Linked DNA regions of Laspinema palackyanum D2c. Each later gene encodes a partner of the first gene's protein in a complex. Links are inferred from orthologs where the notes say so. Each region holds a gene or a part of one and is shown on either strand. Other genes may lie near its edges.

Region 1 (4,899 bases):
CGATTTCTGACCAAGTGTTAGCGCAATTACTGGAAACCATTAAAAGTCATGAACCTGCCGTGATTGGACTCGATATTTATCGAGACCTCCCCGTAGAACCGGGACATGAGCAGCTCACCAAGGTGTTCGCTTCAACGCCGAACTTAATCGGAATTCAGAAAGTAACCGGAAATGCTTATGGGGATTCCGTTGGCCCTCCGACTCAATTAAGCGAACTCGGACAGGTGGGGGCGGCAGATATTCTATTAGACCGTGATGGCAAAGTTCGGCGGATTTTACTGTCCGTTAAGGATAGAAATAATAAAACTATTTATAGTTTTCCGGTAAAATTGGCGTTAGAGTATTTAAAACCCCAGGGCATCGGATTTGAATTACTAGACCGGGAACGGTATAAACTGGGATTGGGAAAAACCTCGTTTGTCCGCTTGACTGCAACTGATGGCGGTTATATGGGCGTCGATGCCGGAGGGATTCAAATTTTGTTCAACCCTCGTAATCATCTTTGCCGAAGTTGGATCCCACATTGCAATGTTTTTGATACAGTCTCTATGACTGCTGTTTTAGAAAACCAGATTTCCCCGGATTTTTTTCGCGATCGCATTGTATTAATTGGCTCTACCGCAGCGAGTCTTAAAGATAGATTTTTTACATCCTATAGCAATAGCTGGGTCACCTCACCCGCAGGGGTTGAAGTTCATGCAGATGCCTTGTCTCAGTTATTAAGTGGGGCCCTGGAGGGAAGACGGTCCATCGCTGTTTGGTCCGATTCAGTGGAGGGGTTCTGGATTTTCCTATGGTCTGGAGTGGGTGCAATATTAGGCTGGAGATTCTTGCGAATTCGCTCCAAAATTATGCTCTTAGCCCTAGTCTCTGGGGGGTCGATTGGCGGAGGATTTTTAGTCTTTTTAGCGGGGTGGTGGATACCCGTTGTTCCCCCCTTACTGGCGTTAATCAGTTCAGCAGTAGCAATGGTCGGCTATACTGCTTATATCGAAAGTGAAAACCGCCAAACCGTGATGAATTTGTTGGGTCAGCACGTTTCCCCAAAAATTGCTCAAGCGGTCTGGAATAGTCGTCATGAATTACTCAAAGAAGGGCAGATTTTAGGGCAGCAAATGACCGCAACGGTCCTATTTACCGACCTGCAAGGGTTTACTCGAATTACCGAACAAAGCGATGCTCAAACCTTAATGCTGTGGCTGAATGAGTATATGAAAGCCATGTCAGGGATTGTGTTAGACCATGATGGAGTGGTGGATAAATTTATTGGGGATGCCATTATGGCGGTGTTTGGGGTGCCGATTCCCCGGACCCGACCAGATGAAATCGCCGGAGATGCGATCGCCGCTGTTGCTTGTGCCGTCGCGATGGGGAAAAAATTGCGATCGCTCAATCAACAATGGCAAGCCCAAGGGCGTCCCACCGTCGCCATGCGCGTTGGCATCTCCACCGGCACAGTCTTCGCCGGAAGTCTCGGCTCTCGCCAACGGTTGAATTATACCGTACTAGGAGATACTGTCAACGTCGCCGCCCGATTAGAAAGTTACGATAAAACCTTAGACGGGGGGATTTGTAGAATTTTAATCGGGGAAGAAACCTATCACTATATTCAGGGACAATTTTCCACCCAATGTATCGGGAGCGTCCAATTAAAAGGACGACAACAGCCGGTGAATATCTATCAGGTTTTGACCTAGGGGGAGGGGTAAATAGTAAGTACCCGATCACCTCTCACCTCGTGACTTGGCTCTGCCAAGTCATGTACAATTGGAGGCTCTGCCTCCAGAAACCCAGCAGGTGCTTGAATAAACCATTATTCCAAAATCTCTGTAATTTGCACCTTCACCTGACCTTGAGCCAGTTGCACGATCGCCTCATCTCCTGCAACTAACTCACTGCTACTACGAGCGATCGCCCCATCCTCTTTCTTCAACACCGCATAGCCCCGTTGTAACACCTTCTGCGGGTCCAACGTTCCTAACTTTTGCCGCAACAACTCACAATGCTGCTGCGCCCGATCGCCTTGTTTTAACGTCGCTTGCACCAGTCTTTTTTGCAACCATTGCAAAGATTGCCAATCTTCCTTAAGCTGTCGTTCTAACGGTAACCGATATAACCGCGATCGCAACTGATTAATCCCTTCTACTTCCTGTGCCATCTGCTCAACCATCGCCGCTTTTACCCGTTCCACCCGGTAGCGATGTTCTGCATACAAACTCGCCAATTCTGGAACCACAATTTCAGCCGCAGCAGTGGGAGTGGAAGTTCTAACATCCGCCACTAAATCTGCCAGGGATTCATCTCGTTCATGTCCAATTCCCGTAATTACTGGAATCGAACATTGGGAAATCGCCCTCACCACTCGTTCATCATTAAAACAAGCCAAATCCTCCGAAGCCCCACCACCCCGGGCCAAAATCAGCACCTCAGCGCGATTATCTGCCTCCACCCGGGCGATCGCCGAAGCAATAGAAGCCGGGGCCAATTCCCCCTGGACCGTTGCCGGAGACAGCAACACCCGCAATCCCGGATAACGCTGATTGAGCGTTCGCTGAATATCCCCCCATGCTGCCGCCTGGGGAGACGACACCACCGCGATAATCTGCGGATGACGCGGTAACCGGCGCTTTCGGTCCGCATCAAATAACCCTTCTGCTTCCAAGCGCGATCGCAACTGGCGGTAGCGCAGGGCCTGCAACCCTTCCCCTGCCGGAAACCCCTGCCACACCGTCAACTGATACTCTCCCCGCTTCGGATACATCCGAATACTGCCCAACACCAAAATTTGCTCCCCCCTGGAAGGCATCTGCACCAACTTTTCAAGCTGAGAATTCCAAACCACACAGCGAATCGTCGCACTCCCGTCCGGTTCCTGCAACGTGAAAAACAGCCCACTGCGATGGTGATTGGCACTCGAAACCTCCCCCATCACCCAGACTTGCCGCAGTTGAGAATCCAACTCCAACAACTCTTGGATGTAGGCGGTTAATCCAGCCACCGATAGGGCCGTATCCGTCAGCATTTGATAGGTGTTCGACTCATTCATGAACAGTTCTTTTGGGGGTAAGCAGGGACTTAACAATAAAAGCTATAATCAGCAAGACTTTTACAGTGTTTTGAGCTAGGCGGTCACCGGGGGGAGAAGCCACTCCATTTTTAAAACAATTTTAACCTTTGATGACCCCCCCACAGCCCAAGCTGAAGTAATGTAGAATAGATAGTCAACATACCCAATCTGCAAGTCCCAAATTAAGATAATGGCTACAGCAAGCACAGCGAATTCTGAAAAAGACAAGGCCCTAAAAGTCGTACTTTCCCAAATTGAGCGCAGCTTTGGCAAAGGGGCGATTATGCGCCTGGGTGATGCCACCAAGATGAGGGTCGAAACGATTCCATCCGGGGCGCTTACTCTTGATTTAGCCCTGGGTGGCGGGTTGCCAAAAGGCCGCGTCATTGAGATTTATGGACCAGAGAGTGCAGGTAAAACCACCCTAGCACTCCACGCGCTTGCAGAAGTTCAAAAAGCTGGGGGACTAGCTGCTTTTGTGGATGCGGAACACGCCCTAGACCCGAGTTATGCCTCGAAAGTAGGGGTTGATATCGAAAATTTACTCGTTTCTCAGCCGGATACGGGAGAAATGGCCCTAGAAATTGCTGATCAGTTAGTGCGATCGGCAGCAGTGGACCTCGTGGTGATTGACTCCGTAGCGGCCCTGGTCCCTCGCGCGGAAATCGAGGGCCAAATGGGCGACCCCACCATCGGGTTACAAGCGCGGTTAATGAGTCATGCCTTGCGGAAAATTACCGGAAATATTGGTAAATCCGGCTGTACCGTGATTTTTCTCAACCAGTTGCGGCAAAAAATTGGCGGTTACGGCAACCCCGAAACCACCACCGGGGGAAATGCACTCAAATTCTACGCTTCGGTCCGTCTGGATATCCGCCGAATTCAAACCTTGAAAAAAGGCACGGAAGAATACGGCATTCGGGCTAAAGTCAAGGTGGCAAAAAATAAAGTTGCGCCACCCTTCCGCATTGCTGAATTTGATATTTTGTTCGGCAAGGGCATTTCTAATATGGGATGCTTAATTGATTTGGCGGAAGAAACCGGCGTGATTAATCGTAAAGGCGCTTGGTATAGCTACAACGGAGATAATATCGGTCAAGGACGGGATAATTCTCTGAAGTATCTGGAAGAAAATCTCCCCATCACCAACGAAATTGAGAAGAAGGTGCGAGAACAGTTAGAACTCGGCGCGGTGGTTTCTGCCAACTCCGTAGGACGTTCTAATCGCGATGATGATGATGACATCGATGGAGATGGTTATGAAGTCGAGTATGTGGATGAGGAGGATGCGGATTAAGTTTGTAAATAATCTCTAGCAAGGGAATCAGAAACGGGAGCATCCCGATTTACAAAATCGGGATGCTCCCGATCGCCCCTTCCCCACCCCAATTAATTCGGACTTGCCACCGTTCTCACCGTCAGCACTTGCGGTGGGGTCGCATCGGGAGGATAGAGAAAATCCACCTCAACCAAACGCCGATCGCCCGGTGGTAGAGTCAGGGACAACAACGGTTCTCCCTGTTGTCCCCGTCGCTGTACCAAATGCAGATAGCGCGTCTGAGTGACGCCTTTTTCATCGGGATAGCGCACTCGGATCGTCCCGCGAAAGAACACTTGCCGATCGCGCGGATTGAAGAATAACAGTGCATCCATATCCTCATTTTCCTTCAACGGTGACGAAAACTCTAACCTCACCGTCTGCGCTTGATCGCTAGAATTGTACAATGGCAAACTCAAATCGTATTCTATCCCATAATTAGCATGAGCGAAATAGGCCGTATCGGGATACCGTGCCAGCATTGGCGCACTTTGTATCTGCCCCGTTCCCAAAG
Region 2 (3,822 bases), on another replicon or contig:
TCTGCTATCAGTGTCAAAGCGTCTAAATAAAAGACCTACTTTTTAATAAGAAGTGGGTCTTTTGTTTTGGGATGCATTCGGATAGCCTGTCGCCATTTGTGGGAAAATTGGCAAGGAGATTCTCTACCCTCAAATCCGATTGTGTCTAAACTTCCGACAATTCTAGCCCTTGATTTTGATGGCGTCATTTGTGACGGATTAATTGAATATTTCCAAACCACTTGGCGATCGTATTGCCAAATCTGGCCGAATGCCGATCGCCTCCCCCCGGAAGAAATAGCGCCCTTGTTTTATCAACTCAGACCGGCGATCGAAACCGGATGGGAAATGCCGGTCCTCGTGCGATCGCTCCTTTTGGGAACTCACCCAGACCAAATATTAGAAAACTGGCCCGCAATTTGTTCGCAAATTGTCACCGATGAAGGATTAGACCCGACGGAGTTAGCGGCGATCGTTGATGGCATCCGGGATAAATGGATCGCAGAAGACCTCACCGACTGGTTGAGTTTGCATCGGTTTTATCCCGGTGTTATCGATCGCCTGCAACGCTACCTCACGGACGATCAGCAACTGGTGATCATCACTACCAAAGAAGAACGCTTCGTGCGATCGCTGCTAGAAGAACAAGGCATCCAACTCCCAGAAGACTGCGTATTTGGTAAAAATGTCAAGCGTCCCAAACACCAAATTCTCAGAGAATTGCTGGGAAAAATTACCCCAACCCCAACCATTTGGTTTGTAGAGGACCGCTTAAAAACCTTAGAATCCGTCCAAAAACAACTGGACCTGACCGGGGTGAAATTATATCTCGCAGACTGGGGATATAATACCCCTAGCGATCGCTCAGCAGCGCAGAACAATTCTGGGATAGAACTCTTGTCCTTGTCTAGCTTCTGCCAAGACTGTTCACTTTGGCCTTAAATCCGGGACCAACGCCTTGAAGGGTCCGGCCCTGGGCTATAAAATAAATACAGCAAAAGCAACAACGGGCTATTTGATACCCAGGGGGAACGGATGCTAGATCTGACCAAAATCGCAAGGCAAATGCAGGGAATCAGCGAACATCTTTCCAAAGAAGCGGAACAATCCCGTCAGCGGTTGGAAGTCGCCCAAAAATTGCGGAAAAAAGCTCACACAGAGCAAGAGCATTTGATCCAGGAACGAGAAATTTGGCGCGATCGCATGGGATTTCCCGTTGCTATCCCGGCAGAACCCCTGGACTTTACCCCCTACATCCCCACCCCCCCCAACGTGCAAACCGTCCTCGCTACGGATGGGTCCCAGATTGCACCGTCCCATCACGAAATTGCCTACTGTTACTTAATTAATGTCGGGCGAGTGATTCTCCATTATGGTCAAAGTCGCCTGCCACTCTTAGATAGTCTGCCGGAGGTGTTTTATAAACCCGAGGACCTATATATTTCTCGGCAATGGGGGATTAAAACCGAAGAATGGATGGGTTACAGAAGGGGGGTTTCCGAGGCGATCGCCCTGGCAGATTTAGCCATCGCCTTGCGAACCCCAGGAAGCGGTCAAATTGCTCATCCAGAAGCGCCTATTTTAGGCATGGTCGATGGAGCCTTGATTTACTGGTTTCTCGAACCCTTACCCACCGATGCGCGTCAGCTCATCCTTGGAGCCATTTTAGAAGCTTGGGAAAAAATGCGGCAAGTCAAGGTTCCAATTGTGGGGTATATCAGTGCTTCCCGCAGCAGCGAATCCCTCAGTTTCTTAAGATTAGCTGCCTGTCCCCATCCTCATCCCGACTGTTTTAGCCATTGTCCCATCGAGGCGGATTCTGTCCTGCGTCCCTACGACCAAAAAGCTCCCTGCCAAGTCTTTGATCCCTTGCGGGATACCACATTATGGGCTTCTGTACTTGAACCGGGTCAACGGAGTCCCCTCTGGCGCAGTTGTTCGCGGATTCTGGATTTATATCCCCCGGAACATCAAGTTTATTTCTGTTACCTTCATGTCGGGCCAGAAATTGCCCGAATTGATATGCCTGCCTGGGTGGCGCAAGATCCATCTCTGTTAGGGATGGCTTTAAGTATGGTTCTGTCCCAAGTGCAAAAAGGGTATGGCTATCCGGTGGTGTTAGCGGAGGCCCACAATCAAGCGGTGGTTCGGGGAGGCGATCGGGCTCGGTTCTTTGCCCTTCTCGAACAACAAATGATTAAAGCCGGATTGCAAAATGTCGGCACCTCCTACAAAGAAACCCGCAAACGCGGCAGTATTGCTTAACCCAGTCAAGGGGGTGGCAACGCCCTCAACCGTTTGTAGTCACCCCTTTAGGGGTTGCATCCAGATGACTCCTCAAGGAGTCACTACGAACGTTTGTAGTCACCTATTTAGGGGTTGCACCAAGATGGTTCCCCCTCATCGTTCAAAACTCAAAACTCACCTCATCGAGAGTTTCCAGTAATAAATTCACCTGTTGCTGTCGTTGAGAGAGGAACGATTCGCACTGTCGCAAATACTGAACTGCCGTCGTGAATTGGTCGAAAACCTCAGCTAATTCTAGTTCCCCCGATTCAACTCGTTCAACGATCGCCTCAATTTGAGCCACCGTTGCCTCATAGTTCCAGTCTGATTCGGGGGTAAAACCCTTGTTCTTAGAAATCGGAACCCGCCCTGAATTGCTCATCTTCTGTTCGTCTGAAGGGACTGTTAATAAAATCTGCTTAATTTTAATAGATCCCTGGATGAAGTGCGAGCCCGGAGCAAATTTTGTAGCCGTTGTTGGTGAATTTTCTCTCAACAATGGTCAATTGTGTAGTTATATATACTCAATTATCAAGTTTAAACAGCAGATTTCTTCCTTTGAATTGAGATTCGGCAATGCCTCGTGATTGTTGGGACCTCTTGACGATCCGGTTTGAGTAGGCTAGGCTGGAATTAAAAAAATTTATGCTAACTCTGCATGGAATTAACCCATGAAATCAAGGGAATGGGGCTGATAGCGAGAAACTTATACAAATGGCAAGAACTCTCAACCTAGAAATTAAGGAATCTTCAGAAGAACTGAAACATTTGCTGGAGAGGCAGACCAGTGTCCAAATGAAAGAAAGACTGCAAGCTTTGTACTTACTAAAAACGGGAACTCTCTCTACTTTGCAAGAGTTATCCTCAGTTTTAGTCAGAGACCCATCAACAATTTATCGCTGGTTTCAAAAGTACAAACAAGAGGGATTAGATGGATTACTCAAACCCTATAAAAGCCAGGGTAAAACTACGACTATTCCATCAGCAGCGATAAGAAAATTAAAGCAATATTTGGAGGACAATGAGGGATTTACCACTTATGGAGAGATTCAAACTTGGTTAAAAGAAGAATGTGGGGTTGAGGTGAGTTATCATGTAGTTTATAGAGCGGTGTATCAAAAACTGAATGCCAAAATAAAAGGGTCTAAACCCCAAAAAAGAATTAGAAAAAAGAGTGAAAGGTAGAAGCAAGCGACTTCACGGAGAAGTCAGCAGAAGTGGGTTGGGGATCTGAGGAACAGTCACCGCTTTCCAACCGTTGAGTGTTAATTCAAATGAATGGGGTGGGAGAACAGGAGTTTAAAGCTAATCATCAGGGGAGAGGGTTTTGCCGAGTCAGACCCCGGGGCTATTTTTTGGACAAACATGAAGCGATCGCCCCTTCTAAGTCCGGTTGACTTAATTCTGTGATGATAAAGACTTCTTGCACCGTTTTTCCCTGTCTGGCAATCACCTTATATCCGCCCAAAATAGGAACCGATATTTTTAACTTCATCTGGGGACAGTGACCTTTGGCGCGACCAATCACCCCGGGAGTAATGGTTTGAATGCCGAGGC

What was found.
Region 2: the proteins of xseA (region 1) and xseB are in contact, whole or in part, in a cryo-EM structure (PDB 8TXR), measured with the Escherichia coli proteins. The link is inferred for Laspinema palackyanum D2c from one-to-one orthologs.

The regions. Positions count from the first base shown.
Region 1 is NZ_JAMXFD010000006.1:153,942-158,840, forward strand. What follows is about bases 931-3,794. They hold xseA (exodeoxyribonuclease VII large subunit), read right to left. Parts: upstream 3,047-3,794; coding sequence 1,814-3,046; downstream 931-1,813. Other genes in these bases: NG795_RS10190 (CHASE2 domain-containing protein), read left to right, coding at 931-1,697; recA (recombinase RecA), read left to right, coding at 3,258-3,794. In the rest of the region: more of NG795_RS10190, read left to right, coding at 1-930; more of recA, read left to right, coding at 3,795-4,364; NG795_RS10205 (DUF3370 domain-containing protein), read right to left, coding at 4,457-4,899. UniProt on the Escherichia coli protein: Bidirectionally degrades single-stranded DNA into large acid-insoluble oligonucleotides, which are then degraded further into small acid-soluble oligonucleotides.
Region 2 is NZ_JAMXFD010000033.1:19,119-22,940, reverse strand. What follows is about bases 1,018-3,822. They hold xseB (exodeoxyribonuclease VII small subunit), read right to left. Parts: upstream 2,648-3,822; coding sequence 2,387-2,647; downstream 1,018-2,386. Other genes in these bases: NG795_RS25070 (DUF2103 domain-containing protein), read right to left, coding at 3,614-3,822; NG795_RS25075 (helix-turn-helix domain-containing protein), read left to right, coding at 2,980-3,450; NG795_RS25085 (DNA double-strand break repair nuclease NurA), read left to right, coding at 1,018-2,244. Outside these bases: NG795_RS25090 (HAD family hydrolase), read left to right, coding at 142-921; more of NG795_RS25085, read left to right, coding at 1,015-1,017. UniProt on the Escherichia coli protein: Bidirectionally degrades single-stranded DNA into large acid-insoluble oligonucleotides, which are then degraded further into small acid-soluble oligonucleotides.